DNA from 2 places in the Rhizobium sp. BK538 genome. Region 2 is predicted to be linked to the other one. Evidence: predicted binding sites of a transcription regulator. Region 2 holds the regulator's gene; the other holds the start of a gene.
What was found. The regulator PhoB, encoded in region 2, activates phosphate uptake and scavenging genes when phosphate is short. The targets are predictions, from matches to a motif close to TGTCATNNANCTGTCAT.
Positions count from the first base shown of each region.

Region 1: FHX09_RS16860 (DUF47 family protein) is a predicted target of PhoB. The motif match lies at 3,445-3,461, and genes of this name have one in related genera.

Region 1 is NZ_JACIFT010000012.1:181,438-190,964, forward strand. Features, by position in the region: tRNA gene FHX09_RS16845 (tRNA-Cys) at 422-495, opposite strand; partial or broken gene FHX09_RS16850 (IS110 family transposase) at 1,676-2,777, opposite strand; gene FHX09_RS16855 (BA14K family protein) at 2,881-3,315, opposite strand; gene FHX09_RS16860 (DUF47 family protein) at 3,514-4,155, shown strand; gene FHX09_RS16865 (inorganic phosphate transporter) at 4,155-5,159, shown strand; gene FHX09_RS29955 (hypothetical protein) at 5,161-5,457, opposite strand; tRNA gene FHX09_RS16870 (tRNA-Asn) at 5,575-5,649, shown strand; partial or broken gene FHX09_RS30495 (hypothetical protein) at 6,041-6,342, shown strand; partial or broken gene FHX09_RS29960 (SAM-dependent methyltransferase) at 6,478-6,722, shown strand; gene FHX09_RS16875 (SDR family NAD(P)-dependent oxidoreductase) at 6,804-7,637, opposite strand; gene FHX09_RS16880 (ChrR family anti-sigma-E factor) at 7,738-8,430, opposite strand; gene FHX09_RS16885 (cysteine synthase A) at 8,617-9,527, shown strand, end outside.
Region 2 is NZ_JACIFT010000010.1:211,186-220,712, reverse strand. Features, by position in the region: gene pstA (phosphate ABC transporter permease PstA) at 1-1,296, shown strand, start outside; gene pstB (phosphate ABC transporter ATP-binding protein PstB) at 1,311-2,126, shown strand; gene phoU (phosphate signaling complex protein PhoU) at 2,170-2,883, shown strand; gene phoB (phosphate regulon transcriptional regulator PhoB) at 2,920-3,603, shown strand; gene FHX09_RS14785 (GcrA family cell cycle regulator) at 3,701-4,234, opposite strand; gene FHX09_RS14780 (aspartate aminotransferase family protein) at 4,663-5,859, shown strand; gene argF (ornithine carbamoyltransferase) at 5,902-6,819, shown strand; gene FHX09_RS14770 (Hsp33 family molecular chaperone) at 6,912-7,907, shown strand; gene apaG (Co2+/Mg2+ efflux protein ApaG) at 7,908-8,300, opposite strand; gene FHX09_RS14760 (O-succinylhomoserine sulfhydrylase) at 8,502-9,527, opposite strand, start outside.

The sequences.
Region 1 (9,527 bases), on a different contig from region 2:
AGGTAACTATGACCGGGAGAGGGCGACCAACTTGGCCGCCCCCTCAGCATTGCTGGGACAGAAAACTCACCCCCGCCCTGTCTGCCGCGGACAGGAAGATGGAGCTGATCAAGGAGTGGGTCCGATACCTTCAAAGCCCCGTGTTATCCCCGGCAGACCAGTAAGAGGAGCATAGCGCTGTTGTAAGAGTTGGCCCAGATGGACCTAGGTCCTAGTCCGATTGGAGTAGGTGGATTGGCGAGCTCGCTGCAAACAAATTTCGCGGGATTGAAGCGGCAAGAGACGTGCTGCCAGCTGGCGATTGGACAGCAAGCTGAAAATCGGATTAAGACGCCACTGCCCGATCCGGCATGGCGAGGTCAACGCGACCTGATCAGAAAATCCGGCCGTAAATCAATATCTTACGGATAGAAAATAGAGTTGGAGGCCTCGCCCGGAATTGAACCGGGGTACAAGGATTTGCAGTCCTCTGCGTCACCACTCCGCCACGAGGCCTCACGCGGTCGAAAAATCGAACCGTGGCGGTCGTTTAGAACCATCCTAGAAAAATCGCAAGAGGGTTCATTCTGAATAATGTCCTTTTTCCATTCTGAATAAGCGTTTCCAGAACGTTCTTCCACAGGCTTGACGTGAGGGTCCAGGAAGACAGATCAAAGGGCCATTACGGAATCGTATCAGGAAGCGGATGCTTCACCTTTCATGCAACTTCTCCTTGAGCGAAGGCCGGAATTCTCTTTTGCTAAAGGTATGCACCGCTCATTTCCCCCGCCGCGATATCGGACAAAGAAGCAGCCACCGCCGCTTTTTTCTACCTGGCGATCATCGTTGGCGGACTGGCTGGCTACGTTGGAACGGACCTACTCACGTCCTCGACGCCGCTTGCGGCCTTCTCCAGCGCATGCAACATCAAGGGCAACGTCAGCCTCAACACTGGCGAGCGAATCTACCACGTCCTAGGCAAAAAATATTACGACGAGACCAAGATATCGCAACTCCACGGGGAGCCTGTCAGCCGCGGGCGATATTGCATTTACTCGGATCTTAAAAGCTGCATGAGCCGTCGCCTCTGGCCTTGAAGCCATCCGCGCAGGCGAGGTTCAAAGGTTCGTTCAGCGAGCGGGCCCCCGGCCCACCGGGGGTACATGACGAACTGATTGCGGCGAGCAAGAGAAAAGCGAAAGCTGCGATTGGCTTGTGCAAGCGGATCATGGGAACTCTCCAAATTGAGCATGCTACAAGGCCTGACCGCCGAAACCTTCCGATCCCAAATAAATCAGTGTTAGTTCCGGGTTCGGACCTGCTGAAACAGCTAAGCGGCGGTAAGCATCCCACGTCCCCAGCAGGTCGTGCTGTTCAAGCGACGCGCGGAAAGGTCAAGGGACAGCCATGACATGATGAACCTGTACTCGCCTGTTGGAAAGAGGAGAGGCGAGAATCCATGTTTTTGAAGGATATGTACGACGAACCGCCTGAACGAACGTGATCTTGCCTCTCACCTTGAGCTCGTCGATCACCGTAAATGCGGCAAACCTCGACCCGGAAGCGTGGTGATGATCCCGGTCACCCTGCCGCAAAAACCGGCAGGATTTCCAATCGACAGGCCCGCCGGTTTCTGTGATCAACCACTCTGATCGGCTGTTGTCCTCCTTGATGAGCTAGATTTGAGCGGTATTATTCAACGCGGTGAAGCCTGGCATGCAATTGCCCAGACGAAACCCGATAGCTCACGGGCAATCGCCGTCGTTACGGTCGTCGCTGGCTTTCCGGCCTTGGTGAGCTTTCGATAGCGGCTGCACAAACGTACTTGTGCCTTCCATGCCGTGTCGCGGATCGGTTTTGGAAGCTGCTCCTGGCGCAGCAACTGTTCACGGCTGATCTTTGCAGGAAACCGATAACTCCAAGCGGCTTCGATCAGCATGCGACGGGCCGTTCCGTTGCCAGCTTTGGTAATTCCGCCCTGGCGCCGAGTTCCACCGCTCGAATGCTCCGATGGTACCAGCCCGAGATACGCCATCAATTGGCGAGGATTGGTGAAGCGACTGATATCGCCCAATTCGGCAATCATCGTAGCGGCGGTAACCAACGCCATGCCGCGCAGCGACTGCAAAGCCTGTACGACCGGGGCCAACGACCAATCGCTTAACATCATCTCGATTTGCTTCGTCAGCCGGTCTCGCCGGTCTGTTGCAGCTTCGATCGTGGCGATATGATCCTCAAGCACGATAAGGTGGATTGGTTGTTCGAAGCGGAGACCAGCCAGCCAACGGCGGTGCATCTGTGTCCAGGCTGGCCGGTTATAATGAAAGCCGTGACGCAATAGAAATCCGCTGAGTTGCTGACGCGCTTGTCTTAGGCTGCGCACCGCAGCAAGGCGTGCTCGAACCAGATCGCGCATCGCTTCATGGGCGGGATCGGGTATCCAAACCGCGCTCAACTCCCCAGCGCTGCAGCCTTGCCAGATTGTTCGCATCCCGGCGGTCCGTCTTGATGCGATCACCCGGCTTTCGTGGGATCAAAGATGGGGCGACGACCACACAGTCATGGCCAGCATCGGAAAGCTGTCGTTGAATGCCATAGCCGCAAGGTCCTGCTTCGTAGCAGAACTTCAACGTCCGGCCCGGCTGCGAAAGCTTGGCCACCATACGGGCCAACGCTGAGGGGGTATTTGCAATCTGGCCGAATGCCCTCGCGTCACTGCGCCCACCGCCATCGGCAAGCGCGACCGCAATCGTCTCTTTGTGAACGTCCAATCCGACAAATGTGATAGTCTCTTCCACGGCCCGTCTCCTATGCATGAGGCTCTGTGCGAGGATAACTTACGCAACCCTCGATACCTGCATATTGTGAGACGGGTCACCCGGTCCCAGGCGAACATTTAGTCTAGTATGGCGAGTAGCACTGCCGCCGCGGGCCATAATATGGCTGATAGGTGTTGTCATATGCCCGATAGGAGCGGTAGCGGCTGTAACACCAATCGACGTGCGAATTGCCGATCGGGCCAACCCGTGGCTGTGAAGCAATGAGGCCGCCGATGATTGCCCCCGCCGCCAGACCACCGATCAGAGCGCCGGCATCATTGTCGTGACGGCGATAGTAGTCATCACGATAGTAGCGCCTACCATAGTGGCCGTGGCGATAGCCACCGCAACGATAGACGCTGCATCGATCGTAGTTGCGGTTGTTTCTCGCGCCAGAATCTCCAAACGTGCCGCGGCTTTGAACCGAATGCTCGTCACCCGAATTTTCGGCAAAGGACGGTCCGATGCCCGACAGGCTCGTCGCAATTGCCAATACCAGTACCGCAAGCTTCTTCATTCCAGCACCTTCTCATTTCCTGCCTGTCTCGCGTTGGAAAACGCTTAGAACTTTAACGCTCAGTCAAGTCTCAAGTTCCCTGGCTCCTATTGTAATGCACGGCGCAAAAGAATCTTAGCAGGTGCAATTGTGACACTTTAATTGCAAGCCCTGCCAATTTATGACGAGCTTCTAAAAATTCTCAAACGGATGGATGGAATGCTCAGCTGGTTTCGTAGACTTTTGCCGCGTGAAGACCGGTTCTTTGACCTTTTTGCCCAGCATTCCCGGACGATCGTTGGCGCCGCGGAAGCGCTGAACGAGTTGCTCGCCGGCAGGGATACCGAGCGGCATTGCGATCGGATCGTCGCGCTCGAAAACGATGCCGACAACATCACCCGCGAGGTGCTGCTTGCGGTTCGCCGGAGCTTCATCACACCTTTCGACCGTGTCGATATCAAGGATCTGATCCAGTCGATGGATGACGCGATCGATATGATGCACAAGACTGTCAAGACGATCCGGCTCTTCGAGCAAACCCAATTCGATCCACGCATGCAAGAAATGGGCGTGGCAATCGTGCAGGCCGCCCATCTCATCGCCGAGGCGATCCCACTGCTTGATCGCATCAACGCCAACGCTCCGCGGCTCATGGCGATTGCGGAGGAAGTTACCCGCGTCGAAGGACGCTCCGACGAGTTGCACGATCACGGCCTGAAGGAACTCTTCCTCCGTCACGGCGCGTCGAATGCGATGGCCTACATCATCGGCAGCGAAATCTACGGTGAACTCGAGAAGGTCGTTGATCGCTTCGAAGACGTTGCCAACGAAATCAGCGGCATCGTGATTGAGAACGTTTGATGGACGCCACCCTCGCCTTTCCGCTGCTCGCCGGCCTGATCGCGATCGCGCTGTTCTTTGACTTCCTGAATGGCCTGCATGATGCCGCGAATTCGATCGCAACGATCGTTTCCACGCGCGTACTGCGGCCTCAGTATGCCGTCGTCTGGGCAGCTTTCTTCAATTTCATTGCGTTCCTGTTCTTCGGTCTCCATGTTGCCGAAACCCTTGGAACCGGCATCATCGACCCCAATATCGTCACGCCGCTGATCATCTTCGCGGCACTGATGGGCGCGATCGTCTGGAATATCGTCACCTGGATCTTCGGCATCCCGTCCAGCTCTTCGCATGCTCTGGTGGGCGGGCTGGTAGGCGCCGGACTAGCAAAAGTTGGCTTCAGCTCAATCGTGTGGAGCGGACTGCTGAAGACAGCGGGCGCGATCGTCATGTCGCCGTTGATCGGCTTCATGCTGGCGCTCTTCCTCGTGCTTATCGTCTCCTGGATCTTCGTTCGGCAGACACCCTTTGCTGTCGATCGAACGTTCCGCGTCCTGCAATTCGTATCCGCCTCTCTTTATTCGCTGGGCCACGGCGGCAATGATGCGCAAAAGACGATGGGCATCATCGCCGTACTTCTCTATTCGCAGGGTTATCTCGGGGGAAGCTTCCACGTGCCGCTCTGGGTCGTGCTCTCCTGCCAGACGGCCATGGCGCTTGGGACACTCTTCGGCGGCTGGCGAATCGTCCATACCATGGGGTCGAAGATCACCCGTCTGAACCCTATGCAGGGGTTCTGCGCGGAGACAGGCGGCGCTCTCACCCTCTTCGGAGCCACGTGGCTTGGGATTCCGGTTTCCACGACCCATACGATCACTGGCGCGATCATCGGCGTTGGCGCCGCGCGCCGCGTCTCGGCAGTCCGTTGGGGCCTAGCAGGCAACATCGTCGTTGCCTGGGTGATCACGCTCCCGGCTGCCGCGCTTATTTCGGCGCTCTTTTATTGCGTGGCGGGCCTTTTCAACTGATTTAAGGGGCGGGTTTCCGCCTCTTGCTCCACCAGACGGAGAATCGCCGCCGCATCCGACGCACGAGATGCAGGTCGTGCGATAGAACGATGAATCCCAACGGAATCATCCAGAAGCCGAGAACGGGCAAGAATCCCAAAAATCCACCCAGGATCAGCAGCATGCCGATCGTCATTCTGGCGAGGCGCGACCGTGGAAGCGGAATACTTACGGAGCCGAGAACGAGATGGCCGGTGTTGTGATCGATGCCAAATCGCTTGGCTCCCGATTTTCCAGTGGTATCATGTGCTTCAGTCATCCACAGGAGATGGGGTTATACAGAACGAATACAAGCGGATGTCATTTTTTTGAAAAAACCGCTTGGCAAATCGGGCAAGCATTTGTATTAGGCCACTCACACCGCGGCGAGCGGTGATCCCTGGTAGCTCAGCGGTAGAGCATTCGACTGTTAATCGACAGGTCGCCGGTTCGAATCCGGCCCGGGGAGCCAGTTTCTCAGCAATTGCTGAACACTTTCAAGAGCGGTTCGAGTTTCGAACCGCTCTTTCTTTTCTGAAATCTCTCAGGCCTTTCTCGGGAAAAGCTCACCTTTTGGTCAAGGATTGCGCTCCGTTGGTGGGCGCGATGTTCGAACTTCTTAGAGTTGAGGCTTGGGCTCGCGCTGCCCATGGTGGCGCAAAGACGATCGAAATGCCCATGGCATGCTTGCCGATCGGCGACGGGAAACAGCCCGCGAGTGTTGGGACGGCTGCTGAATAATCCGCGCTTGGGTGGATAAAAACTTCGCAACAATGCTTTTGCCGATGGACTTTGCCATGTCACCCAAACGAAAAACGACGACAAGAGGAAATCCCCATACGTAGTCCGATGATAGCGCGGCTATTCTTGCTGCGGGTCTGGCAACCTCCGCCTTTGCCTAATCCAATCCCGATCCAATCGGCCCAACGAATGGCGGTTCTACAAATCCCAGCTCCAGCACCTACTCGGGCGACTATACGAGCGGCGATAGCGGCACACATCCGATCACTGTCGCTCCGATTGACCCGACGACCACGCAGAGCATCACACCCAGCCCAAGGCAATGGATTGCCCGGGTATGCCACAGGTAAATTCGGGTATTGACACCCGTGGCGGCGAGAGTGGCGCATCCATCAGTCCCCCCTGCCGCGAATACGACAACTGATCGGGCCGATGGCCGGCTTCCAAGAGGGCCGGGATGACCGGCCCTTTTCTTGCGCTTGAACCTCCAGAAACTCTCTCCATGAAGGCAGAAACGCCTGTTCCACGCCTACCGTAGTTTCGCGCCAAGAACAAAACGCCGACGCAGGGTCACCCAGCCGAACTTGGCTGGAAAGTGAATTTGTCACTGGTCAGGGACTTTGGTTTCGGGTTAGACTACACTTGCCGAATGGCGCGAGCGTTTTTGTCGGTATGGGAGCGCGTTCGCCCATGGGGCATTGATGAGCGCTTCAAGGGCTCTGGAAATTCTGTTTATTTTATTGTGAAGCAGGCTTCCGCGCTAGAAACATAGACGTCCGCCAGGTCGTCTTTTCGCGGAGCTGACGAGAGCGGGTGGCGGCCTGTTCGACAGATGACCTCCTGTCTGGCCGCCATCCGCCTCGTCCTTGCCTCGGACGTCGACGACTACTCTGCAGGATGCGCTAGGCCCGGCCGCGCATGCTTTTCTAACGGCCGCTCCCGCCAGCCTGTGAAGCGATTCACTGCCCAGAAATAGAGATTGTAAGGCAGGAGATTGACGAGCTTCATCATGTAGGTGAAGCGCTTCGGGAAGCTAATCTCGAAGCTTTGAGACTTGAGGCCCGCCGAAATCTGTTCTGCTGCCTCCTCCACCGACACCAGCGAGGGCGTGGGAAATTGGTTTCTCTTCATTGCGGACGTATCGACGAAGCCCGGATTGATGAGCTGGATGCGGATGCCCATCTTGTCGAGATCGAATTTGAGGCTCTCCGCCATATTGATCAAGGCGGCTTGTGTGGCGCCGTAGGCCGCACCTGTCGGCAGGCCGCCGTAGCCTGAAACAGACGCGACGATGGCAATTTGCCCCTGCCCCTTCGCCTTCATGTGCCGCACCGCAGGGACGAGGCAATTCACAACGCCCTGCAGATTGACCGCGAAACTCTGCTCAAAATCAGTAAGCTTCAACTCCTCCGCATGGACGGGGAGATAAACGCCGGCGTTAAAGACCGCCAACGCGAGCGCGCCATGTTCATATTCGATTGAAGCGAGCACATGCTCCATGTCTTCGGCGTTGGTGACATCTCCGTCCAGCACGATGATGCTGCCGGGCAGATCGGAAGCCTCGACCTGCAATTCGGCAAGCTTTTCATGATCGCGAGCGGTGACAGCGACCTTGTATCCGTCTCCGGCAAGCTTGAGTGCCAACGCTCGCCCAATTCCGCAACTCGCACCCGAAATCCAGGCAATTCCGTGTTCTGGACGAGCGACAAAGTCTTGCATGGCACATATCCTCCGGGCTGTTTTCTGAACGTCAAAACAGGTCCGGGAGTTCCTCGCCATCTCCCGGATTCAACGCAATATCACGCCATTGTGGCTGCTTTCAGCCGATCAGGTCACCTATCAGCTGACGCAAAGATCCGGTCAGCTTGACCGGCGCATCGAGAACCGAAAACGCGATGCAGGGACGGTCCCTTTCGGCGATCGGCCGATGGTCGACGCTCTCGTCTGCTACCGAGATATCGCCAGGTCCGAAACGGCCGCGTGCGTCGTTGAACGCGCCGTCCAGGATTAAGGTGAGTTCCATTCCCTTGTGGGTATGCGCGGGCAGCGCCCGGCCGGCCTTGATCCACATCAGGCTGACTTCGCAGCCATCGATGTCGGTGGAGTATTCCTTGAAGCCTGGAAGCTTCGTCTTCCAAGGCACTGTATCCACATCATAACCGACCAGATTGCGAATCGCCTTCGGGAAGAAGCCCCCGTGTGCCTGTAGATCGGCTGGCGCGTGATCTTCGGCCGGCGGCGCGGAGGCGAAGACGGCAGCGACCCGTGCCTCGCGATCGCCGATCGCAGTCTCCGGTATCTGCTCGAGAGCCTCACCAGCCAGGGCTTCAAGATCGCTCACGAGCAGACGATGATCTGCCTTCATTTCGAGATGCGATTCCACGAGCACCCGCGCCGGCTCAAGTAGAGATCCGGCGACGTAATGCGCCATCAGTGCATCGACCGTGTCGATATGCTCGTGAACCATGACGGTTTCGGTGATTTCCGCTTTTATAGATTGCTTTGTCATCATCCGTACGTTGAAAGTCAATCTCCGGATCACGACGGTCGCAAACGGCTCTGGCTCAAGCGCCCCGGACCACGATGAAGTCTAATTTTGTCGCTGCGCTCAAAGGGATGGAATAGCATTTCTTGCCAACCTAGCCTTGTGAAGGGAAAAGACCGTTCCTAAACTAAGCGTTCAAAAGAGGCAGAGTCCATGACCGTCTATCCGTCCGTTCTAGAGGCAATCGGCAACACCCCCTTGATCAAGCTCAAGGGCGCGTCGGAAGCGACCGGCTGCACTATCCTCGGTAAAGCGGAATTTCTCAATCCGGGCCAGTCGGTCAAGGATCGCGCCGCGCTTTACATCATTCGCGATGCAGAGAAGAAAGGTTTGCTGAGACCGGGCGGAGTTATCGTCGAGGGGACGGCCGGCAATACCGGTATCGGCTTGACCGTCGTTGCAAAGGCGCTTGGATACCGAACCGTCATCGTCATCCCGGAGACCCAGAGCCAGGAAAAGAAGGACGCCCTGAAATTGCTCGGTGCCGAGCTCGTCGAGGTGCCCGCCGTTCCCTACAAGAACCCGAACAACTACGTGAAGGTATCCGGAAGGCTTGCCGAGCAGCTGGCGAAGACGGACCCGAACGGCGCGATCTGGGCAAACCAGTTCGACAATGTCGCCAACCGGCAGGCGCATATTGAAACGACGGCCCAAGAAATCTGGAACGACACGAACGGCAAAGTCGACGGCTTCATCTGCTCCGTTGGCTCGGGAGGGACGCTTGCGGGCGTGGCAGCCGGCCTCAAAGCCTTCAGCAATGACATCAAGATCGGCCTTGCCGATCCCGACGGAGCCGCGCTCTACGAATTCTACAAGAACGGCGAACTTAAATCCGCTGGCTCCTCGATCACCGAAGGAATCGGTCAGGGCCGGATCACGGCAAACCTGGAAGGCTTTACGCCCGATTTCTCTTACAGCATCTCGGATGCCGAAGCCCTGCCCTACGTCTTCGACCTCGTCGAACATGAAGGATTGTGCCTGGGCGGATCGACCGGGATCAACATTGCCGGCTCAGTGCGCCTTGCTAAAGAGCTCGGTCCCGGCCATACCATCGTGACCATCCT
Region 2 (9,527 bases):
GGTGTCGTTGTCTCCAAGGCACCCGAACGCCGCGATATCGGCCTCAAGCGCCGCTATGCCGCCGAACGCCGCTTCCGCGCCTATGGCGTCGCGGCAATCTCCTTCGGCCTGATCTTTCTGGCGATCCTGCTCACGAGCGTCATCAGCAAGGGCTACACCGCCTTCCAGCAGACGGTGATCACGCTGCCGATCGAGTTCAGCGAGAAGACGATCGACCCGAACAACAAGCGCGCCACCGATCCGTCGGTGCTGGTTGCCGCCAACTATCCCGTGCTCATCCGTGACGCGATGATCAAGGCGCTGAACCTCAATGCGTCGAGCCGTCCAGAGGTCCGTGACGCGACCGCGATGATTTCCAAGGGAGCGCCCATCCGGTTGCGCGACATGGTCATCGCTGATCCATCGCTGATCGGCAAGACGGTCAATGTGACGCTGCTTGCCGACGCCAACATCGACTCCGCCAACAAGGGTCAGATCGATCTGAAGGTGGACGAGAAGAACCGCAAGGTGAACGACAGGCAGGTTGGCTGGATGAACCAGCTGGCGGAAAGCGGGACGTTGCACAAGACGTTCAACACCGGGCTCTTCGTCAACGGCAACTCCAGCCGCCCCGAGGCCGCCGGTCTCGGCGTCGCCCTGATCGGCTCGCTTTACCTGATGTTGATCGTGCTCGTACTTTCGCTGCCGATCGGTGTTGCCGCTTCGATCTACCTCGAAGAATTTGCACCGAAGAACAAGCTGACGGACCTGATCGAGGTCAACATCAACAACCTCGCAGCCGTTCCCTCGATCGTCTATGGTCTGCTCGGCCTCGCCGTCTTCATCAACTTCGCCGGCCTGCCGCGTTCCGCATCGCTGGTCGGCGGTCTGGTGCTGACGCTGATGACCTTGCCGACGATTATCATCGCAACCCGCGCAGCGCTTCGCGCAGTGCCGCCGTCGATCCGGGCGGCTGCTCTCGGCCTCGGCGCTTCGAAGATGCAGATGGTGTTCCATCATGTGCTGCCGCTGGCCATGCCGGGTATTCTCACCGGCACGATCATCGGCCTGGCGCACGCGCTTGGCGAGACCGCACCGCTGCTCCTCATCGGCATGGTCGCCTTCGTGGCCAATGCACCGAGCACTCCGCTCGATCCGTCGACGGCTCTGCCGGTGCAGGTCTACATGTGGGCCAACGAAGCCGAGCGCGCCTTCGTCGAGCGTACCTCTGGCGCTATCATAGTCCTGCTCCTGTTCCTGATCGTCATGAACCTCGGAGCCATTCTCTTGCGTCGTCGCTTTGAGCGCCGCTGGTAAACGGAGTAGACATTATGAACATGTTGACGGAAGCAGCAGTTGAGAAGGCTCTGGATCAGAAGATGAATACCGTTCCCTATAAGATGATCGGCCAGGACGTCTCGGTTTACTACGGCGAGAAGCGCGCGCTCTTCGACGTGAAGCTGAACATTCGCGAAAACACGGTGACGGCGCTGATCGGCCCGTCAGGTTGCGGCAAGTCTACCTTCCTGCGCAGCCTGAATCGTATGAACGACACGATCGACGGTTGCCGCGTCACCGGCAAGATCACGCTCGATGGTGATGATATCTATGATCCTGACATCGACGTCGTGGAGCTCCGTGCCCGCGTCGGCATGGTGTTCCAGAAGCCGAACCCGTTCCCGAAGACGATCTACGAGAACGTCGCCTACGGCCCGCGCATCCACGGTCTCGCCAAGTCGAAGGCCGACATGGACCAGATCGTCGAACTCAGCCTGCAGCGCGCCGGCCTGTGGAACGAGGTGAAGGATCGCGTTCATGAAGCCGGCACTGGTCTTTCCGGAGGCCAGCAGCAGCGCCTTTGCATCGCCCGCGCTGTTGCGGTGAGCCCTGAAGTGATCCTGATGGACGAGCCATGCTCGGCACTCGATCCGATTGCGACGGCAAAGGTCGAGGAACTGATCCACGAGCTTCGCGAGAACTACACGATCGTCATCGTGACGCACTCGATGCAGCAGGCCGCCCGTGTTTCGCAGCGCACGGCCATGTTCCACCTCGGCAACCTCGTCGAAGAGAACGATACCGACAAGATGTTCACCAACCCGGACGATCCGCGCACCCAGGACTACATCATGGGTCGCTTCGGTTGATCGCCGGCGTCGGCAACCCTCACCATACTCAAGGATGAGCCCTATGGCATCGACACATATCTTTTCTGCCTACGACGACGATCTGAAATTCCTGTCCCGCCGTATTTCGGAAATGGGCGGCCTTGCCGAGCAGATGGTTTCGGATGCCGTTCGCGCTCTCGTCAACGGCGATACGGCCCTGGCCCAGAAGGTCATCTCCGACGACGTGATCCTTGACCACGCTGAACGCGAAATCGGGGACAAGGCGATCGTGACCATCGCCCGTCGCCAGCCGATGGCGGCCGACCTTCGCGAGATCATGGGTTCGATCCGCATTGCGGCCGATCTCGAGCGCGTCGGCGATCTCGGCAAGAATACCGCCAAGCGCGTCATCGCGGTCCAGAGCGCCGGCGTGCCGCGCAAGCTCGCCCGCGGCCTCGAGCACCTTTCCGAACTGGCGCTTGTCCAGCTCAAGGAAGTGCTCGACGTCTATACGAGCCGTGCTGCCGACAAGGCAAAGTCGATCCGTGAGCGCGACGAGGAAATCGACGCGATGTACACCTCGCTGTTCCGCGAGATGCTCACCTACATGATGGAAGATCCGCGCAACATCACCAGCTGCACGCATCTTCTGTTCTGCGCCAAGAACATCGAGCGTATCGGCGACCACGCCACCAACATTGCCGAAACCATCTATTACATGGCCACCGGCGCTCAGCCGGAAGGCGAACGTCCGAAGGACGATACCGCCAACACCGTCGGCGCCGTTACGGAATAATCGTTCCGCGACCGCGCCCCCAGGAGACCGAAACGAATGATACCAAAAGTAGCTGTCGTTGAAGATGAAGAAGCACTGAGCGTACTTCTTCGCTATAACCTTGAGGCTGAAGGCTTTGAGGTCGACACAATCCTGCGCGGCGACGAGGCCGAGATCCGGCTGCAGGAACGCACGCCGGACCTTCTGATCCTCGATTGGATGCTGCCGGGCGTATCAGGCATCGAGCTCTGCCGTCGCCTGCGCATGCGGCCGGAAACGGAGCGCCTGCCGATCATCATGCTGACAGCTCGCGGCGAGGAGAGTGAGCGTGTTCGCGGCCTCTCCACCGGCGCCGACGACTACGTCGTCAAGCCGTTCTCGACGCCGGAGCTCGTCGCCCGCGTCAAGGCGATGCTTCGTCGTGCCAAGCCGGAGGTACTTTCCACGCTGCTGAAGTGCGGCGACATCGAGCTTGACCGCGAGACGCACCGCGTTCATCGCAAGAGCCGCGAAGTCCGTCTCGGTCCGACCGAATTCCGGCTTCTCGAGTTCCTGATGGCATCCCCTGGCCGTGTCTTCTCGCGCTCCCAGCTGCTCGACGGCGTCTGGGGTCATGACATCTATGTCGACGAGCGTACCGTCGACGTTCATGTCGGGCGTCTGCGCAAGGCGCTGAACTTCTCCAACATGCAGGATGTCATCCGCACCGTTCGCGGTGCCGGCTATTCCATGGAAGCCTAAAGCTCTCCTGAGAGGCATCCACACCGTCCAACGAAAAACGGGCCCGCGAGGCGGCCCGCGAGGGCCCGTTTTCTTTGTTCCTTATCCGGCTTCCGGGTCAGGCGACCCGGTTGGCGGCCTTGCGGCGCTCGTTGACCGGCTGATAGGCCATGCGCTGGTGATAGGTGCAGTAAGGGGAGGAGTCTGGGGATTCGCAGCCGCAGAAGTGGAAGTCGTCCTTCAGCGGATCGCCGACCGGCCACTTGCAGGTGCGCTCGGTCAGTTCCGTCAGGCCGAGGCGGCGAGAAATCGGAACGACGACGTTTGCGGCCGGACGGTAGCTGATTTCCGCGATGGCATCGATTTCGATCTCTTCCTTGAGCATCGTCGCACCCTGCTGGCGGGTGACGGTGCGCGTGGTGACGCGAGATGCATAGTTCGGAGCGCGCGGCGCGGATGTCGTGCGCTTGGGCGTTCTGACAGTGGTCGTCGAGCCTCCGGCCTTGGCGCGGCCGGGCAAACTCAAACGGTGGACTTTGCCAATGACGGCGTTACGGCTTACACCGCCAAGTTGCGCTGCGATCTGGCTGGCGCTCAGGCCCTCGGACCACAGCTTCTTCAGTTTTTCAACGCGCTCGTCTGTCCAGTTCATGCCCCTGTCTCCGCCTTATTAGCGTTGGTGCAGGCAGAATCCCTCACCATTGCCCCGGACGTATCCGAGGCAAGAAACGCTTGCTCGATTTTGGTGACTAGTTCCGCCGCATGCAGTCTAGTAATTGAGTTTTAACCTAGTGTGAGGCTGAGTCTGTGACAAGAGTCGGTTGAATCTCGGCGAATCGAATTTCAAGTTTTCCCCAACTTGCTGGGCGAGAGAGTCATTTCTGCAACATTAGTTGTTGATAGCTCCAGCGCCTCCGGATGGCGGCTTGACGCATGCAGGAAAACCTCAGTTTTGTTGACATTGCAGTGCGAAAAGTAAATAGTGCTGCTCGCCGCCGAAAGGCGGCATTTTTAATTTTCCGGACCCGCTTTCCTTAGCCGGAGTCCGGCCGCTTGTGGTCAATGACAGGAGATCGCGCCATGGCTGAAGCCGCGCTTTACGATACCTACTCTCGTGCCCCGCTGCGGTTCGAGCGAGGCGAGGGCGTATGGCTGATCACCGAAACGGGCGAGCGATATCTTGATTTCGGCGCAGGCGTTGCCGTCACCTCCGTCGGCCACGGCCATCCGCATGTGGTAGGCGCGCTGAAAGAGCAGGCCGACAAGGTCTGGCACCTGTCCAATATCTACGAAATCCCGGGTCAGGAAACGCTCGCGAAGCGGCTGACCGAGGCGACCTTCGCCGACAAGGTGTTCTTTACGAACTCCGGCGCAGAAGCCCTGGAATGCGCGATCAAGACCGCGCGCCGCTATCAGTTCTCAAAGGGCCATTGCGAGCGGTTTCATATCATCACCTTTGAAGGTGCCTTCCATGGTCGTACGCTGGCGACGATTGCTGCCGGTGGCCAAGAGAAGTACCTCGAAGGCTTCGGCCCGAAGGCGCCCGGCTTCGATCAGGTTCCGTTCGGCGATCTCGATGCCGTTCGCAGCGCCGTCACCAGCGAGACGGCCGGAATCCTCATCGAGCCTGTTCAGGGCGAGGGTGGCGTCCGTGCGGCGGCCAGCGAGTTCCTTAAGGCGCTTCGTGCGATCTGCGATGAGCACGGCTTGCTGCTGATCTTCGACGAAGTGCAGACCGGCATGGGTCGCACCGGCAGGCTCTTTGCACATGAATGGTCCGGCGCCACCCCCGACATCATGGCAGTCGCCAAGGGCATCGGCGGCGGCTTCCCGCTCGGCGCCTGCCTTGCCACGGCTGAGGCCGCTTCCGGTATGAAGGCTGGCACACATGGCTCCACCTATGGCGGCAATCCGCTTGCCATGGCTGTGGGCAGTGCCGTGCTCGACGTGATCCTCGCAGACGGCTTCCTGCAGCAAGTGCGCGACGTCTCGCTGGTTTTCCGTCAGGGCTTGGCCTCGCTCAAGGATCGCTATCCTGATATCATCGAGGACGTTCGCGGCGAGGGACTGCTGCTCGGCGTCAAGGCTGCCGTGCCGTCTTCCGAGCTGCTGCAGGCAATCCGTGACGCCCATCTGCTCGGTGTTCCCGCAGGCGACAACGTTATTCGTCTTCTGCCGCCTCTGGTCGTCACTGCTGACGAAGCCCGTGAGGGCCTTGCCCGCCTAGAACGCGCTGCCGAAAGCGTGCGCGCTTCGAAGGTCAAGAAGACGGCTTAATGGATAATGCCTGCCGGACGGCGGGCGTGATAGGTAAAGACAATGGCTTCCCCCAAACACTTCCTCGATCTCTCCGCTGTTGCGTCATCCGACCTGCGGCTCATCATGAATGACGCCATCTCCCGCAAGCAGGCCTTCAAGGCCGGGCAGGGTGACAAGCCGCTCGCCGGCAAAATGCTGGCGATGATCTTCGAGAAGCCCTCGACCCGTACCCGCGTGTCTTTCGATGTCGGCATGCGCCAGTTGGGCGGCGAGACGCTATTCCTGTCGGGCACCGAAATGCAGCTTGGCCGTGCCGAGACCATCGGCGACACGGCGAAGGTACTCTCACGCTACGTCGATGCGATCATGATCCGCACCACCGATCATGCCCGCATGCTGGAGCTGGCCGAGCATGCGACCGTTCCCGTCATCAACGCGCTGACCGACGACACGCACCCCTGCCAGATCATGGCTGACATCATGACCTTCGAGGAGCATCGCGGACCCATCAAAGGCAAGACGATTGCCTGGACCGGTGACGGCAACAACGTGCTGCATTCGCTGGTCGAAGGGGCTGCCCGTTTCGGCTATCGTATGAATATGGCGGTCCCCCTTGGTTCCGAGCCAAAGGATCACTATCTGAACTGGGCCCGCAATGAGGGCGCCGAAGTCATGCTCTGCCATGATGCCGACCGTGCGGTCGCTGGCGTCGATTGCGTGGTGACCGATACCTGGGTCTCCATGAATCAGGAACATCGGGCCCGGGGTCACAACGTCTTCCAGCCTTATCAGGTCAATTCGGCTTTGATGGCGCAGGCCGGCAAGGATGCATTGTTCATGCATTGCCTGCCTGCCCATCGAGGCGAGGAAGTCACGGACGAGGTGATCGACGGCCCGCAATCCGTGGTCTTCGATGAAGCGGAAAACCGTCTTCACGCGCAGAAGTCGATTCTTGCTTGGTGCCTGGGCGCGATCTGAACCATACTGGACGTCACGTTTGGCCGGAAGGCTCGTTGGCCGCGCGAGCGGATGGACACTCTCGTCTGCCGCTCTCAGACTAGGAGAAGACTATGGCAGACCCTGCAGCCGCCCTCGGCGAGTTCAATTTCGCCGGTGATGATCACGTCGTTCCGTTTCAGGTCGAAGGCCTGGATGTGCGTGGTCGCGCCGTCCAGCTCGGGCCGATGCTGGACGCGATCCTTGAGCGTCATCGTTATCCCGCGCCTGTCGCGAGGCTTCTTGCCGAAGTCGTCGTGCTGACGGTGCTGCTCGGCACGTCGCTGAAGTTTGACGGCAAGTTCACGGTGCAGACCAAAGGCGACGGCCCGGTGGACCTGCTCGTTTGCGATTTCTCGACGCCCGAGAACGTGCGTGCTTATGCACGCTTCGACCAGGGCCTCCTCGACAAGGCCATCGCCACCGGGCAGATCGAGCCTGAACAGCTGCTCGGCAAGGGCATGCTGGCGTTTACGATTGACCAGGGCAAATTCACCCAGCCCTATCAGGGCATCGTTGCGCTCGACGGGGCCACCCTCGAGGAGATTGCCGGCACTTATTTTCGCCAATCGGAGCAGATCCCGACGCGGGTGCGTCTTGCCGCTGCCGAGCTCTTCGACCGCGACGAAGCGGGCAAGCCGCGTCACCGCTGGCGGGCAGGGGGTCTCGTCGCCCAATTCCTGCCGGAAGCGCCGGAGCGCATGCGCCAGCCGGATCTTCACGGCGGCGACGGCGACACGGCCGGCGGTTCCCACAAGGAAGACGATGCCTGGATGGAAGCCCGCTCGCTCGTCGACACGATCGATGCCGACGAGTTGACGGATCCGCAGGTCGGCACCGAGAGGCTGCTCTACCGGCTGTTCCACGAGCGCGGCGTTCGCGTCTACGAACCGCGCGAGGTCTTCGATCGCTGCAGCTGTTCGCGCGAGAAGATCAAGGGCGTGCTGACGGGCTTCTCTGCCGAAGAAATCGATGCCAGCCAGGAAGACGGCGCGATTTCGGTCACCTGCGAGTTCTGCTCGACGACCTATCGCTTCGAAGTGGAAGAGGTGGCCCTGACTGCTGGGTGATCAGTTCAGGACTCTGAGCAGCCCTGGCGAATCCAGCGAGAAGGCGGGTATTGCGACATCGAAAAGCTCGCCTTCGTCGGTTTCCATCTGGTAGTGGCCGAACATCAGCCCTGATGGCGTATCCAGCGGGCAGCCCGAGGAATACTCATAGGTATCGCCCGGCGCAAGCCGCGGCTGTTCGCCGACAACGCCGGCGCCCGTCACCTCATCGACGATTCCGTTCTGGTCGGTGATGTTCCAGTAGCGGTTCACTAGCCGTACGGTCGTGTCGGAATTGTTGCTGATGACAATCTTGTAGCCCCAGACATAACGATCGTCCTCCGGATCGGATTGCTCCTCCAGATAAAAGGGTTCGACGACGACTTCAATGTCTCGTGTAAGGGCGCGGTACATGCCTACACCATAGTCAACATACGTTACCGGTATCTTATACGACGGCCGATCCGTCAATAAACCGATAGGCGATCACCTCCCTAATGCCTGCAATAGCAAGAGGTTTCGCGCGCTAAGCCCAATTTTAGCCCGTTTCGCGTGTGGCAGAAGCGCGTATGGTAGTCGGCCGGATCGGAGGGTGACCCGGCCGATATGGGCCGATCAGGCCTTCACTTTGGCGAGCGCCTGGGCGAAATCCTCGATCAGATCGTCCGTGTCCTCGATGCCGGCGGAGAGACGAACGGTGCCGCCGGAGATGCCGAGCTCAGCGCGTGCTTCGTCGGTCAGGTTCTTGTGCGTCGTCGTCGCCGGGTGCGTGATCAGGCTCTTGGCGTCGCCCAGATTGTTGGAGATCTTGACGATATCAAGCGCGTTCTGAAGCGCGAAGGCTGCTTCCTTGCCACCCTTCAGTTCGATGGCGACGAGCGTCGAGCCGCCCTTCATCTGCTTGGCGACTATGTCGGCCTGCGGATGGTCCTTACGGCCGGGATAGATGACCTTGGCGACCTTGGGCTGATTGGCCAGGAAGTCGGCGATCTTCGACGCATTTTCGGTCTGCTGCTTGACGCGTAGCGGCAAGGTCTCCAGCCCCTTCAGCAGCGTCCAGGCTGTGAACGGCGACATCGCCGGGCCGGTGTGACGGTAGTAGTCCTGTAGGTTCTCGTTGATCCATTCCCGGTCGGACAGGATCACGCCGCCGAGGCTGCGGCCTTGCCCGTCGATGTGCTTGGTGGCCGAATAGACGACGATATGGGCGCCGAGTTCAAGCGGCTTCTGGAAAATCGGGGTCGCAAAGACGTTGTCGACGACGACCTTGGCGCCGATCTGGTTGGCGAGCTTCGCGACGCCGGCGATATCGATCACCTCGAGCGTCGGGTTGGTCGGGCTCTCCAGGAAGAACACCTTGGTGTTCGGGCGGATCGCCTTTTCCCAGTTCTCCAGATAGCGGCCGTCGACCAGCGTACACTCGACACCGTATTTCGGCGCCAGCGTCTCGACGACCCAGCGGCACGAGCCGAAGAGCGCGCGGGCGGCAACGATGTGGTCGCCGGCCTTCACCTGGCAGAGGATTGCGGCGGTAACGGCTGCCATGCCGGATGCCGTAGCGCGGGCTTCTTCGGCGCCTTCGAGTGCGCACATGCGCTTTTCGAACATGTCGTTTGTCGGGCTGCCGTAACGGGCGTAGAT